One region of the Mesorhizobium sp. BR1-1-4 genome, then DNA from elsewhere that is predicted to be linked to it. Evidence: riboswitches for the same ligand, from Rfam matches in the RefSeq annotation. Region 1 holds a riboswitch; the other holds the start of a gene.
The links. A riboswitch is a leader RNA that binds a small molecule or an ion and turns the genes downstream of it on or off. The one in region 1 is predicted to bind thiamine pyrophosphate.
Positions count from the first base shown of each region.

Region 1 (7,924 bases):
TTTCGGATGTCGCAAGGTATGAACGTTTTAGAGGGGCTGGCGTTCCGCTGGACTATTGCGGCTACGGAACACACAGCCCGCAACGCAGAAAGCCCGCCTGGACGGCGGGCTTTCCAACCGGCCGGAGGCCAGGAGAGTGCGGTCAGGCCTACGGCTGGTTCCGCAACCTCCCTCAGCCTCAGCGGCGTGCGATCAGCAGGCAGAGCTGCCGCAAGTCGCGGTCATAGGTCCCTTCGCTGCTGAGGACATCGACGCAGCGCTTCTTCATGCGCGTCACCTGCGAGCTTGACATCTGGGCCACGACACCAGGAACGTTGGGGTGATTGGGATTGGATGGATTGTTCGGGTTGGACGGATTGCTGGGATTGGTGCCGTTGCCGATGCCCGCGCCGACACCAATGCCACCGGCGCCGCCAACACTGGCGCCAAGCCCCGCATTGATGCCACCCGTTCCGCCAACATTGGCACCGAGCCCGGCGTTGATGCCGCCCGAACCACCGATATTGGCGCCGGCTCCTGCATTGACGCCATTGCTGCCGCCGACCGACGCGCCGAGCCCGGCGCTGACGCCCCTCGAGCCGCCGACATTGGCGCCGGCTCCGGCATTGACGCCACCGCTGCCGCCGACCGAGGCACCGACGCCGGCATTGATGCCGCCACCGCCGCCGACCGAGGCGCCGACACCGGCATTGACACCGCCGCTACCGCCAACCGAGGCGCCGACACCGACGCCAAGACCTGCTGCGTTTGCTGGCACGGACAGAACCAAGACTATTGCACTACCCGCCAACACACTGGCGACTGTCTTGATGGTAAAGGCCATAACACTCTCCTGTTGTCGTTGCGCTAGGCAGTCGGCATGCAGCCGATTGCGATGGCAACTACGTCGAAGAGAGTTTTGAGTTTCAATTCACGCTATACATGTGAGCGGCATGGTATTAACTGTCGAAACAAGAAAGCGGTAATGATAATAAAAATATAATATACTTGTAGAAAATATCTAATGGCAGACGTTTGCAATGTCTATATTTTGAGAAGTTTACGAGAAAAAACGATTTAGAGCCAGCTGTTGGAGAGCCGATGATTTGGTGCCAGGCTGCTTGCTACCGAACAGCCAGGATACAGCACCTCACCTGCGGAGCAGTTCCGGACCACTAGCCGCTAAGGAGCCCTGTTGGCCAACTCTGGATCAAACAGGACCGGCCACTCTCGCGTGACAGTCTGGCCTTCAGAATATCCGGTAAAACAGCCTATAGCGCACGCGCTCCATATAAGAGCGGTACTCCGGTTCCGCGGCAAGCAAGGCCTCCTCGCGCAGAATGCGGTACACCTGCAGATAGGTGATAACCGCATAGACGGCGAGATTGTAGAAGGAAAAGGCCGACAGCAGGTAAAGGACATGGCCGGTAAGGTAACCGGCATAGATCGGATGCCGCACCAGGCGGTAGGCGCCGCCGGTCATCACGCCGCGATTGGCGGGCAGGATGGCAAAGGAACGACCCAGCGACAGCTTTCCCCAGATGACGAACCACAGTGCCAGGAACTGCAGCGGCGCGGCGACATAGATGGGGATGATGGGGATGCCCGGTTCCATGGTGATCAAGGCGACACCAAAACTGGCGGTCACCGAAGCGACTACCGCAAGCGGGCTCCAGTCACGCGTCACCGGCCGCCGCGACAGCAGCAGCCAGGTAAAGGTGAGCGTCTCGGAGACCGCCACGAGCGCGATATTGAACCGGGTGGGGTCCTGCACGAAGTGATACACGCCCCGGTACACAAACAGCGCGGCGCATGCGAGCGCACAAATGCGAAAGAAGCCTTCGCGCAAGTCGGCCAGGATCTCGCGCTTGCGCGCTTCGGATATCATCCCGCCCTGGTTGACGCGCGGAAGCGTTTCGCTTTTTGGTGCAAGCAAGGCAAGAACCCCGATGATCCCTCGGAGGGACCTTTGCACGCAACCATTGCTGTGCGGTTAACCGAGAAGATCATATCGGCATCAGAAACGGCGACGGCGCCGCCGAAAGACATGCGAGACACAAGGCACGGCCGTGCAGATTGTCTCGGCTTCGAGGATCGCCAGGAATGGGTTTCGCCCGAGTTGATCCTCTCCTTAAGGGATTGGCCAGCTACCCCAGAAATGCGTTGCTGAAATACCTGGCGAAATCCGGGCTCTGCGGCAGAACCGTACCGTCGGTGTCGCGCAGAATGCCGGCGGCGAAGAGGTAGTTGCCGATCGCTTCCATCTTGGCAGGGTCCAACGTCCCGATGGCACCATTTTGCCCGCGTAGATAATTGCCCTCGAGCAGTGCCTTCAGCGAGGCGTGGACCAAGGCCGGATTCGTCAGGGCATCCTTGTTGGCGGCTATCAGCAGCGTGGCGGCCTCCCCTGGATGATCGACGGCGAATTGGTAACCGCGCCGCGTTGCCTGGATGAAGGATGACGACAATTCGGGGTTCGCCTGGAGATACGCTTCGCTCGAAGAGATAAGCGTGGTGTGCTCATCGGGGACGCCATGGTCGGCATAGACGAAACTGCGCTGCTTAACGCCCCTGAGTTCGGCTTCGACGCCCTCCCAGGTCGACACTTCCAGCGTGAAGTCGACCGAACCGTTGGCCAGCGCCTCGTAGGCGGAAGTGCCCAGCGTCACCGTCTCGAAATCGCCCTTGCCGCCGTCGTGACGGATGATGGTCGAGATCAGCGCGGTCTCCCAGGCGCTGCCGAAACCGCCATAGGTCAGGCCATCCAGATCTTTCGGGCTTTTGATGTCGCTGCGCGCGGCATTGAACACCAGCCGGCCTGTCTCGGACTGCACGACGGCATAGACGCCCTTCAGATCGGCCCCCGCGGTCTTCTGGGTGAACAGGCTGATGGTGCCGTTGATCCCGAAATCGGCGACATGGTTGGCGACAAGCGTGCCGGCACCGGTATCGCTGTACGGCAGGATGTCGACCTCGATGCCGGCTTCCCGATAAAATCCCTTATCGCGGGCGACGAACAGGCCGATGTGGTTGGTGTTGACCGTCCAGTCGAGGGCGACTGTGACCGTCCGCGTTGCCGCGAAGGAACGGCTCGATCCGGTGATCAGCGGTACGCTGCCGGCAAGGGTGAGCAGCAGGGCTTGCCTGCGCGTCAAGTCAATCATGGTCATGTCCTTTGGATGGCTGGGGGTTGAGCAAAATGTCGAGAATCTCGGCCTCGAGTGCCCCGGCCTGCCGCGTGGCCGCGCTGGCGGAATCGCGCGGGCGCGGCAGCGGCACCTTGATCTCGCGCACGACCCGGGCAGGCCGCGCGGACAGCACATAGATGCGGTCGGACAGGAACAGGGCTTCGCGCACGTCATGAGTGATCAGCAACGCCGTCCAGTGGTGGTGCCGCCACATCTGTTCGAGCCAGCGCTGCAGGGCCGCACGGGTCAGTGCGTCGAGCGCGCCGAACGGCTCGTCGAGCAGCAACATATCGCGTTCCTGCACCACGGTGCGTAAAAGCGCCGTGCGCTGGCGCATGCCGCCCGAGATCTGCGCTGGAAAGTGCCACTCGAAGCCGGCAAGGCCGAATTCGGCAAACAGCGGAGCCACACGCTTCCGTGCCGCCTTGCGGCTGACGCCTTGCACCTCGAGTCCGAGCGTGGTGTTGTCGAGGATGCGCCGCCACGGCATCAGCGCGTCGCGCTGCGGCATGAAGGCGAAATGCCTGCCGTGATCGTCGAGCGGCACGCCGTCGAAGAACATCTCACCCTCGCCATGCTCGGCGCCGGTCAGAAGCTGGAACAGCGTCGACTTGCCGGCTCCCGAAGGTCCAAGGATCGAGACGAATTCGCCGGCATCGACACGAAGCGAAATGTCGGCGAGCACATCGAGCCCGCCAAACGCCTTGCGAACATGCCGCAATTCGAGCCGGCTCATGCTTCTGGACCTTTTCCAGGGCCTTGCCTGCCAGCAGCTCGTTCCCAGGGCATGGCAAGACGCTGCAGCAGCATCGTCAGCCCGAACAGGACAAGGGTGAGCGCTGCGCTGACGCAGACGGCGGCGAGCACCAGGTCGGGACGGAAATTGTTCTTGGCGTTGAGCATGTAGATGCCCAGCCCTTTGGCCGCGCCTGCATATTCGGCGAAAATGGCGCCGACGACGGCATAGGTGATGGATATCCTGAGGCCAGCGAAGAAATAAGGCAGCGCCGAAGGCAATCGTGCCAGCATGAAGACACGCCAACGCCCTGCTCCCATGGCACGCAGCATCTGACCGATCTCCACCTCGGTAGCCTCGTAGCCCTGTACCAGCGCGACCAGCATCGGGAAGAAGGTGACCAGCGCCACCAGCACGATCTTGGGCGCCAGCCCGAAGCCGAACCACAGCACCACCAATGGCGCGATGGCGACCAGCGGCAAAGTCTGGCTGACTATGAAGATGGGAAACAGCGCTCGCCGCAAAGGCTGGAAGAAGTCGACCAGCATCGACAGGGCGAAGGCGGCACTGAGCGAACAGGCAAAACCGATCAGCGTGGCGCGGACCGTGGGAATGGCGTTGTCGACCAAGGCTTCCCGATTGAGCATCGCCTGTTCGAAGACGCGCGAGGGCGCCGGCAGAACCGTCGGCTTCATGCCGGAAATGTTTGCGTACAGTTCCCAGGCCACGAGCACCAAACCGATCGATATCACGGCCGGCGCTGTTTTTGCGAAGAAGCCCGCGACGTTACGCGGGTTGAATGACGATGAGACCACGAGCGGTTCAGACGGCGGTGGGACTGTTGGCCGAGACCGTGACATCGAGGGTTACATGGCCGGCGCCGGGCCCGAAGCGGCAGAAGGCTTCATCGAGGGCCGAGAAGATCGCGCCGGCATCGCCGCGCAGCTTGGTGCAGAAATTCTTGGAGCGATCGTAGACGCCGGACTGCTTCAGGAAATCTATGCAGCCATAGATTTCGTCCGTGTGGTCGTCAGTGCCCATCACATAGAGCGAGAACTGCGCCGCCGCCGGCTGGCCAGTGGCCGGCGCGCCGCGCACTGCGGTGATGGCGGCTTGCTTGCGCGGGCCGAGTGGCCCGGCAGGTCCGCCGAACGTGTCGGAGCGGCAGATCGGGTCATCCGGCTCGCCTGGGCAGCCACGCGAAATGGTGGCTGACAGCACGCAATGCCTGCCGCTGCCAGACGCGGCCACGAAAAGGTCGCGCAGCGCAGGGAATAACACCTCGGGGGGCCCGACCAGCAAGGTCGAAATGTCGTCGGTCTCGATCCTGAGCTTATCGCGGTACGGATCGAGCGCGCCGAGCGCGCCCAGAATGATGCCGACGAAATCGTCGGCCATTGGATATAGGGAAACCTGTGCGCCTGAAAACATCGCCCGCCTCGCTCCGCTGGTATTACCCAGATCAGCTTCTAGGGTCTGTGGGCTTGCCGCCCCCGTCTCAGCCCCGACCGTACGGAGCACCCCTGTGGATAGGCGCGTTAAAGCATCATTCGGACGGTTGGGAAAGCTGTTTTTTTGGCAAGCCGCGCTAAAGCATTGCCCGAGCTCCAGGGCAATTGGACATCGCCGGCGCGGAAATTTGTCTGGAACCTTCGCCATTCCGAGGGGTTGTCCCACCAGTCGCTGGACGCGATTCCAGGACCAATTTTCCGTTCGGGATTGTGTCAAAACAAGAGATTGAGCGGTTCATGATTTCCGCGAAACCGTGCACCGTTCCCGGCGACGAGTTCACAGAAAATGGAGACAAATCATGTTCATGAAAATCCTCGCGGCTTCGGCCTTCACCATTGCCGTTGCAACATCCGCCATGGCACAAAGCAATAGCGCAGCGGGCGCGGATGGGCCCGGCGGTAGCGGCAAGTCCGTCACTGTGGACCCAAGCACCCCGGCTTCACCCAGTACGATCGATCCGGGCGCGACCAACAGCACGACCACCACGCCGGGCGACATGAATTCCAATGCGGACAAGAATTGCCCGACCAACCCGCAGGGTGCACAGACGGACGCCAATGGCAACGCCACCGCGCCGACCGTGAACGACAACAACTGCGGAAAGTAGTTTGCCATCGCGATATGAGAACCGCGGACGCAGTTTCCGCGGTTCCCATTATTGGGATTCAGTGTCCGCGACTACCCGCTTGCGGCTCTGGTGCCGCTTCACTGCCCACCCGGCCAAAGACCCTTAATTCAGCGTACGGTTTGCCGGCCCGGGGGCGTGGGAATGAGGCGTATATTTTCATCAGCCGTTTGAGCAGGCGCCCGTAGGTGAGGTGCCGAACCCGGCCATTGGCAAGATCGAACTCCACCATCCCCCACCGCCTTACGGGACCCTTTCCGGTTGGCGGACCCAGTCGCCTGACCTGGAAGGCCAGCCTGACCTTGCGGCCGGCGACATCCAGATAGATACCGGGTTTAGCGCCCAATACGTGCCACATCCGGGCAACGTGCCCGATCGACATGTCGGACGAAATCGCCATGTGGTCCCGCTCAAGTCGAGCCCAGACGAAATCACCGGCTGGCTGCCGCATCCCCGACACCAGATTCTTGCAATAGCCTGGCGCCACCTCACGCACCAACCGGCGCATCGCGCTCGCCACGCCGTCCACCATATCCCGCCGCGATGCCCAGTCTGCTTCGGTGAACAGTACTTGTCCGAGGATGTCGCCGTCGTCGAAATTGGCCGACATCTTATGCAGTGTCACGCCGCCATGGACCGCATGCTGGCCATCCGCGACAAGACGATGGAGAGGATGCGGCCCCCGGTAGTTGGGCAGCAGCGCCGGATGAAAATTAAGCCCGCCCTTGGGAAAGAGGTCGAGCAGCTGCTGCGGGATCAAGGTCGGGAAAGCGAAGCAGATCAGCACATCCGCGGCGATGTCAGGCAATTGCCGGGCAAGCTCGTTCCAGTCGTAAGGCCGGCGGAATTCAATCAGCTTTACCGGCGTGTTGCCGAGATGGCGCCTGAGCAAAAGCCGGCGCCTCAGCCTGCGCCGAAAATTGCCAATGCTGAAGCCTCTGGATGGGCGTTGAAAACCAGGCACGATAATCGCACCAACACGGTTTCCCGCCTCGATCCATCCGGAAAGCAGCGGCCCGGTATAAGCAGAAACATCCAGGATGAAAATTGCATTGAGTTCCCCGGCGCGGGCCGCGGGTTCGGAAGAAATCATCTTCTCAAGCCCAGCGGGGCAAGACGTAGCCTGCCCGCGCCAGCAATTCGATCACCGTTACAACTCGGCCAGCCAGGCCCGAAAGCCGGCCTGGCCGGTCAGGCTGCCTTGGAAGAAAGCGGTCCCGCCGCAACACTTGAGAGTCTTTCCCGCTTCACCAACACCGGCTTTTCGTAGATCTTCTTCATGCTCATCCCCGATGATCGATCAACCCACACAGTTGGCCAGCAACGCAGCGGACTGTCAACCGCCGGACGGCGGCCAACAGCCACTATGCGTATGATCCTTGGCAATCGACGAGCGTTTACACCCCACCTACCGCCAAAACGGCTGGTGAACTTTATCAAACCGCCTTTTCACGAACCGGCAGCTTCCAGCCTGGTCTGACGAAATGGCAGGTGTAGCCGTTGGGATATTTCTCGAGATAGTCCTGGTGCTCGGGTTCGGCCTCCCAGAACGCTCCGGCCGGCGCAAGTTCGGTGACGACCTTGCCGGGCCACAGGCCGGAGGCGTCGACATCGGCGATGGTGTCCTCCGCCACACGCTTCTGCTCCTCATCGGTGTAGTAGATTGCGGAGCGATAGCTCATGCCGACATCGTTTCCCTGGCGATTGCGCGTCGTCGGATCATGTATCTGGAAGAAGAATTCCAGAAGCTGGCGAAAGCTGATTCTCGCCGGGTCGAAGGTGATCTCGATGGCTTCGGCATGCGTGCCATGATTGCGATAGGTAGCGTTCGGCACGTCGCCGCCACTGTAGCCGACACGCGTGGCAAGGACGCCCGGAAAGCGC
Region 1 covers NZ_JAIUIB010000008.1:23,386-31,309, forward strand. Annotated here, with positions in the region: gene LB571_RS18195 (hypothetical protein) at 179-823, opposite strand; gene LB571_RS18200 (methyltransferase family protein) at 1,229-1,867, opposite strand; gene LB571_RS18205 (ABC transporter substrate-binding protein) at 2,127-3,143, opposite strand; gene LB571_RS18210 (ABC transporter ATP-binding protein) at 3,136-3,903, opposite strand; gene LB571_RS18215 (ABC transporter permease) at 3,900-4,598, opposite strand; gene LB571_RS18220 (Ykof family thiamine-binding protein) at 4,726-5,334, opposite strand; TPP riboswitch at 5,325-5,438, opposite strand; gene LB571_RS18225 (hypothetical protein) at 5,714-6,022, shown strand; gene LB571_RS18230 (formyltransferase family protein) at 6,081-7,133, opposite strand; gene msrA (peptide-methionine (S)-S-oxide reductase MsrA) at 7,477-7,924, opposite strand, start outside.

Region 2 (7,924 bases), on a different contig from region 1:
GGATTCTTCGCTGAACGTGCCGCTGGCCGACGATGCGGGCGGCACCGAGCGGATGGATTTCCTGGTCTCGGACGATCCCTTGCCGGACGAAATTGTCGGCGACAAGATCGATGTCGCGCGCCGCTCGCTCTGGCTGAAGGAAGCGCTTCACGCACTCAACGCGCGTGAACTCAGGATCATCGAGGAACGCCGGCTGAATGACGAGGGGGCCACGCTCGAGGCGCTCGGCGAGACGCTCGGCATCTCCAAGGAACGTGTCCGCCAGATCGAGGCGCGCGCCATGGAAAAGCTCAAGGTCGCGCTGGTGAAGCAGAATCCGGAATTCATGGCGACCGCCGCCTGATCTCCCGCTCGGACTTTTATTTGTCGGTGACGATCTTGACCTTGTCGCCGGCCGAAACCGCGGCCCCCGGCGACAGCGCATTGAGCACGCGGAACAGGTCGAGCTTGCGGTCGACGCCAACCATCTGCGCGGCAAGCGACCCCATGGTCTGTCCCGGCTGCACGGTGAGCACACGAATATGCAGTGGCTTCAGTGCCGCCTTCTCGGCGGGGCTGAGGATGCGGAAGGAGCCGCTGACCGAGCGCGCCACCGTTTCAAGCGAGGTGCTGGCCGAGGGGGCCGCGGTCAGCAATCGGTAGACCTGGCCGCCGGCGCGGATCACAGCGATATCGAACTGCCAGCCTTCGGCGCCTGCATGGGCGGTCGCCGCCTCATTGCCGTTGATGGTTTCCTGCTTGACGGTGCTGTCGTCGAGGCCGGCCACCCAGCCGCTTCTGATATAGTCGGTCAGGGCGCGGTTCTTGTCGATCGAAACGCCGTCGAAGCGGATCGCTATGTCGCCGGGACCGGTCGCCGTCACCGCCGCCGCCGAATTGTCGATGATGAAACCGTCCGGCACCGTGAACGACACGCCCAAGCCTGGATGCAGGAAGGTTTCGCCGCGCACATAGCCTTCTTCCGGCGTGTCGCCGTAAAGCAGGCCGTCTATGCCGGCGAGGAAGGAATCGCGGTCGCGTGTACCGAAGCCTGGCGCACCGAACTGGCGGGCGTGCCGCTGTGCCAAATCGATGCGTTGCGGCGTGTTGGGGTGCGTCGCCAGGAAGTCGAGGCTGGCGTCGGTGGCGCCGCTGATCGAGCGGAAATCGGTATAGGCCGACATCGATTGCAGGAAGCGGCCGGCGGCATAGGGATCGTAGCCGGCTTCGCCGATCGACTTGATGCCGATGGCGTCAGCCTCAAGCTCCTGGTTGCGCGAGAACTGCGCCAGCCTGAGCTTGCCGCGGATAAGTGCAGCCTTGGCGGTCGGGCTGTCGCCAAGCACATCGGAAACGACCTTGGTCGCCAGACCTTCCTCGGCCTCCAGCTGCTGGCGCTGCAGCCCATGATTGGCGGTGACGTGGCCCATCTCATGCGCGATGACGGCGGCGAGCTCGGACGAATCATTGGCCAGCGCCAAGAGGCCGCGCGTTATGTAGAGATAGCCGCCCGGCAGCGCGAAGGCGTTGACGTTGGGCGAATTGAGGATGGTGATGCGATAGGTCTGGGTTGGGTTCGCCGACACGACGGTCAGATTACCGACCACCTTGGCGACCATGCGTTCGAGCTTGGGATCGGAATATTCGCCGCCATAGGTCGCCAGGATGCGCGGATGCTGCGCCTTGGCGAGTTCCGCGAGCTTGTTGTTGGCGGCGACATTGTCGACCGTGATCGGCTTGTCGGATGGCTGGAAGCCTGATTCCTGGACTTCCGGAGGCGTGAACATCTGGCAGCTTGCCAGCGCCACGGCAAAGCCGGCCAGCGCCAGAAAGCGCGCCAGCGGGTTCATTCGTAGCCTGTCAACGCCGATCGCCAGAACGGCTTCCTTTCAGGTCCCTGCGCATGACCACATGCGCAAAACAAACTGCTACAGTATCCGTCACGCGCCCCTCGGAGCATGCGGCGGAAGCTGTAGGCAAATCACGGCCTGTGCCGGACCGGTATCGAGCGGACCTAGCCACACTACTCCAGTCATGGCAAGCAAGCGCCACATTGCATCGAGCCGGTTTGAGCGTAAATTATGTCCGCTTCCGGGCAATATCTCGTGATAAGGAATCCCCGGCACCGGCTCCGATATAGCGCCGGAATGCCTCCGGACCAGCCCCGGCAAAGAAATCATCCGCCGTGCCGATAGCGGCGACCGCGCCGTTCTCGATAAACACCAGCCTCTGACCGATACGGCGCGCATCTTGTGGCTGATGCGTGACGAAGAGCACCGTCATTCCACGCTCGGCATGCAGGCCGGCAACCAGGTCGAGCATATCGTCTCGCAAGGCGGGCCCAAGCGAAGCGAAGGGCTCGTCGAGCAGCAGCACCGGGCGATCACGCACCAGCACGCGAGCCAGGGCGACGCGCTGGCGCTCACCGCCGGAAAGTTCGCGCGGCAGCCGCTTCTCCTTGCCGGCAAGGCCGGTGCGCGCAAGCGCATCGGCGATCGCAGCGCGATCGGCTTCGGCCAGCCGCAACGATGGCGAACGGCCGAGCCCGACATTCTGCTCGACGGAAAGATGCGCGAAAAGGTTGTTTTCCTGAAAAACTATCGACACTGGCCGCGCCGCCGGTGGCGCGGTGCTGACATCGGCCCCGCCGATCAGCACGCGGCCGGATCGCGGCGGCTCGAACCCGGCCACCAGATTGAGCAGCGTCGACTTTCCGGAGCCGCTCGGTCCCATGATGGCGGTGATTTGCCCCGCCGTGAACTCGGCATCGAAGGCGAACGACGCCTCGCCATAGCTGAACGAAACCTTGTCCAGCCGCACCGAAACCCCTTTGCCGCCAGCCGCCCCGTCAGACATTGCGGGCCGTCTCCTTTCCCAGCCGGTCCGCTGCCAGCACCAGTGCCAGGCAGACAAGGCCGAGCAGCAGCGCCAAGCCGGCGGCGTCCTCGGTTCGGTAGCTGCCCATGCGCGCCAGGAGAAGGTAGGGCAAGGTCTGCACGGAATCACTGCCGAACAGGGCGATGACGCCGAGATCGCCGAGCGACAGTGCCATGGCGAAGGCAAAAGCGGTGGCCAGCGGCCGCCGCAACGTCGGCCAGTCGACCAGCCACAGTCTTGACCAGCCGGAAATTCCGAGCTGCGCGCAAAGCCGCTCGTGACGCTCGCTTGCCGCGTCATAGGCGGGACGGATGGCGCGCAGCGCAAAAGGCATCGCCATGACAGCGTTGACGGTGACGACCATGAGCGGCGCGATGGCAAAGACATCGCCGACATGGCGCAGCAACAGGAACCAGCCGGCGCCGACGACGATCGGCGGCACGACCAGGACAAACCCGGCGCCCGTATCGGTGGCATGTTCGAGCAGTGTCCTTGCCCCGAAGCGGCGGTTCGACGCTAGCGCCCTGCGCGCCATGGTCAATGCCAGCGAAAGCATCACCGAAAGCAAGGCCGAAAGGAAAGCGAGCACAGCACTGGTCAGCGTCGCCTGACGGACAGTGGCCTCGCCGGCAAGCCGGCCGAGGTCGGCGCCAAGTCCGGCCGCCACGGTCGCCGCCATCGGCCCGGCAACGAAGAGCAAGGCCAACACGATGAGCGTCGCGTTCAGCCAGGCTTCGGTCCTGTTGACGGAGAGGTAGCGGCGCGGCGCGACCGGCAGGTTGACGTCGCCGACGACGTCGGCTCCGAGCCGGGTCAACGCCAGCACCACGATGAAGGTCAAGGCGATCTGCAGCGTTGTCAGCGCGACAGCCCTCGCGGGATCGAAATCGAAGCGCAATGCCTGATAGATGCCGACTTCGAGCGTCGTCGCGGCCGGCCCGCCGCCGAGCGTCAGCACGATGGTGAAGGATGTGATGCACAGCATGAAGACAAGTCCGGCGACACCGGGCAGCGCGGCACGCAGCGTCGGCCACTCGATCAGCCGGAATGCCGGCGGCGCCCCCATGCCGAGCTGGCTCGCCAGCCGCCACTGGTCGGAGGGAATGGTCCGCAGCGCCTCGAGGAACAGGCGGGTGGCCAGCGGCAGATTGAAGAAGACATGGGCGACGAGAATGCCGGACAGGCCATAGATGCCCGGCCAACCCTGGCCGCCGACGACGCTGAGAATGCCGGAGAAATATCCGGCGCGGCCATAGAGCGCAAGGATGCCGAGCGCCGCGACAATCGCCGGCAGCGCCAGCGGCACGGCGAAGAGCTGCAGGATGAAGGCACGGCCGAAAAACCGTGGATGCCGCGACAGCGCCCGCGCCACGAGCAGGGCCGGCCCGACCGAGAGCAGCGTCGACAGGGCCGCCTGCCAGAGCGTGAAGCGCACGACCCGGAACAGGTAGGGATCGAACGCAGCCCAAGCGCCGGAAAAATCGCGAGCGCCTTCGACAAGCAGCCCCGCAAACGCGCCGCCGATCAAAATGGCGATGGCGGCGAGCCCTATCACGCCGGCTGTGATGCGGGGATCAGAGCGGGTTTGCACACCGCACATCAACGATTGGGTGAAGCTTAGGGAGCGTCGCCGTAGAGCGTTCATCTCACGAGATTAGCCCACAAAACCTACTTGCTCATAACCGCCAGCCATTCATCGACCCAGGCCTTGCGGTTGGCCGCCACCTCCTCCGGGCTGAACAGCAAGGTTTTGGTCGGCTTGACCAGTTTGTCGAAGGCGGGGTTGAGCGGCTTGTTGGTCTTGCCGGCCGGGAACATCCAGTTGGTCTCGGGGATGGCGTCCTGGAATTTCGGCCCGGTCATGAAGGCCATGAACTTTTCCGCCAGCGGATTCTTGGCGCCGGTCGTGGTGATGCCCGCGACCTCGATCTGCAGATATTCGCCTTCCTCGAACGAGGCCGCCTGATAGCGCTCGGTGTTCTCGGCGACCATGTGGTAGGCCGGCGAGGTGGTGTAGGACAGCACCATCGGTGCCTCGCCCTTGGTGAACAGGCCATAGGCTTCGCTCCAGCCCGGCGTCACGGTCAGCACCTTGGTCTTGAGCTTGGCCCAGGCCTCCGGCGCCTTGTCGCCATAGACCGACTTCATCCACAACAGCAGGCCAAGACCGGGCGTCGATGTGCGCGGGTCCTGGATGACGATCTTGTCGTCGGCGCTACCCTCGACCAAATCCTTCAGGCTTTTCGGCGGCGATTTCAGCTTCTGGGTATCGTAGACGACGGCGAAGTAGCCATAGTCGAAGGGAACAAAAGTATCGTCGCTCCAGCCACCCGGCACCTTGACGTCCGTTATTGCGCCATGTGGCGCGAACAGGCCCGAGGCCTTGGCATCAGCGGTGAGATTGGTGTCGAGACCGAGCACGATGTCGGCCTTGGTCGAAGCGCCTTCCAGCTTGACGCGGTTGAGCAGCGCCACGCCATCGGCGACCGAGACGAACTCGAGATCGCAGCCGCATTCTGCCTCGAATTCCTTCTTCACCACGGGACCTGGACCCCAGTCGGCGGTGAAGCTCCCATAGGTGTAGACGGTGAGCTTGTCCTTGGCCAAGGCCGGCCCGGACAGGGTCACTGCCGTGGCAGCGACCAGAGAATATAAAAGCGTGCGCATCGGCGCCTCCTTCGTTTGCGTTGAAAAGGAATTGAGGCGTCGGAGTGTCCGAAACGTCTAATCCCTCCGCCGGTACAAACCGGATCAGGTTCAGCGGGTTGGCGACACTGCCTCTCAGCCGGCCCGCGAAATTCGCGTCCGGCACCCCGTTAGAGCGTTTCGACACATAGGCCGGGCCGATGACCCGCGCAAGTGGGACTTTGCCGCCTTCCGTTTCCCGTGCCGGGCTGGTAAGGCGACGGGATATGAGCACATTCACCATCCTGCTTGGCGGCGACCTCATCCGCACGCCTCGGCTCGACCGCCAGGTCGAAGGCTCGCGCGTCATCGCTGCCGACGCCGGCATCGGCCATGCGCGGATGCTGGGCCTCGTGCCGGAACTGTGGGTGGGTGATTTCGACTCGGTCCCGGCTGATCTGCCCGCCGACCTCGCCGCCGTGCCGCGGCAAACCTTCCCGGCGGAAAAGGACAAGACCGACGGAGAACTGGCGATCGCGGCCGCACTGGAACGCGGGACGACCCGCCTTGTGCTGGCGGGCGCCTTCGGCGGCAAGCGCGCCGATCACGCCTTCCTGCATCTGGCGCTTGGCCTGCGGCTGGCCGAGGCCGGAATGGATGTGCTTCTGACCAGCGGCGCCCAGGAAGGTGTTCCCTTGCCGCCCGGCAGGGCCGGCTTCGATTATGCCGACGGCACGCTGTTCTCGATTCTCGGCTTCTCCGAACTCTCCGGCCTGACCGTCGCCGGCGCCAAATGGCCGCTCGACAAGGTCGAGGTGGCATTCGGTTCGTCACTGACCATTTCCAACGAGGTCAAGTTCGGCAAGACCGGGGGCCGCCTCGACATAGCGCTCGGCCATGGCCGCGCGCTGCTGCTCGCCCATCCCTATACATTGCCCGAAAGCTGACATGGCCCCGCCTCTTCTCAATCTCGACGGGATAAGACTGACCTTCGGCGGCGCGCCGCTGCTCGACGGCGCCGCCTTGACCGCTTCGGCCGGCGACAAGATCGCGCTGGTCGGCCGCAACGGGTCCGGCAAGTCGACGCTGCTCAAGATCGCCGCCGGCCTGATCGAACCACAGGACGGCGAGGTGTTCCGCCAGCCTTCGGCGACGGTGCGTTATCTGCCGCAAATGCCCGACATGGACGGCTTTGCAACCGTGCGCGCCTATGTCGAGGCCGGGCTCGGGCCCGCCGACGATCCCTACCGCGCCAGCTATCTGATGGAGCATCTCGGCCTGTCGGGCGAAGAACGGCCTGGCGACCTGTCCGGCGGAGAGGCCAGGCGCGCCGCGCTTGCCCGCGTCATGGCGCCGGAGCCCGACATCCTGCTTCTTGATGAGCCGACTAACCATCTTGATTTATCTGTCATCGAATGGCTGGAAGAAGAGCTCGTCCGGACCTCCTCGGCGCTCATCGTCATCTCGCATGACCGCCGCTTCCTCGAGCGCGTGTCGCGCGCCACAGTCTGGCTCGATCGCGGCCAGACGCGCAGGCTGGACAAGGGCTTTGGCCATTTCGAGGAATGGCGCGACCTGGTGCTGGAAGAGGAAGAGCGCGAACAGCACAAGCTCGGCCGCCAGATCGTGCGCGAGGAGCACTGGCTGCGCTACGGGGTGACGGCGCGGCGCAAGCGCAACATGCGGCGTCTGGGCGAGTTGCAGACCATGCGCCAGCGTTTTCGCGGCCATCGCGGCGCCGAAGGCACCGCGATAATGGTGGCAAGCGACGCCGCCGAATCCGGCAAGCTGGTGATCGAGGCCAAGAACATCGAGAAGAGCTTTGGCGACCTCACCGTCGTCAAGGGGTTCTCGACCCGCATCCAGCGCGGCGACCGCGTCGGCCTTGTCGGGCCGAACGGCGCCGGCAAGACGACACTTCTGAAGATGCTGACCGGCGAATTGGCGCCGGACGCGGGTTCGATACGGCTTGGCACCAATCTGGAGATCGCCACGCTCGACCAGAAGCGCGAGGCGGTCGACCCGCAAGAGACGCTGGCGCAATATATGACCGACGGGCGCGGCGAGAACCTCGTCATCAATGGCGAGCAGCGCCATGTCGTGTCCTATATGAAGGATTTCCTGTTCAAGCCGGAACAGGCCCGCACGCCGGTGCGCGAGCTGTCCGGCGGCGAACGGGCGCGGCTGATCCTGGCGCGCGTGCTGGCACGGCCTGCAAACCTTCTGGTTCTCGATGAGCCGACCAACGATCTCGACATGGAGACGCTGGAACTGCTGCAGGAACTGGTCGCCGGCTTTGCCGGCACCGTCATCCTGGTCAGCCACGACCGCGATTTCCTCGACCGCACCGTGACCAGCGTGATCGCGCCGGACGGCGGCGGGCGCTGGGTCGAATATGCCGGCGGCTATTCCGACATGCTGGCGCAGCGCGGCGGCACCAGGC
Region 2 covers NZ_JAIUIB010000001.1:164,548-172,471, forward strand. Annotated here, with positions in the region: gene LB571_RS00850 (RNA polymerase factor sigma-32) at 1-343, shown strand, start outside; gene LB571_RS00855 (M48 family metalloprotease) at 360-1,829, opposite strand; gene thiQ (thiamine ABC transporter ATP-binding protein) at 2,059-2,835, opposite strand; gene thiP (thiamine/thiamine pyrophosphate ABC transporter permease) at 2,828-4,456, opposite strand; gene thiB (thiamine ABC transporter substrate binding subunit) at 4,525-5,523, opposite strand; TPP riboswitch at 5,568-5,682, opposite strand; gene LB571_RS00875 (thiamine diphosphokinase) at 5,769-6,428, shown strand; gene LB571_RS00880 (ABC-F family ATP-binding cassette domain-containing protein) at 6,430-7,924, shown strand, end outside.
Region 2: linked by a shared signal. The riboswitch ahead of thiB (thiamine ABC transporter substrate binding subunit) and the one ahead of LB571_RS18220 (Ykof family thiamine-binding protein) in region 1 are both predicted to bind thiamine pyrophosphate.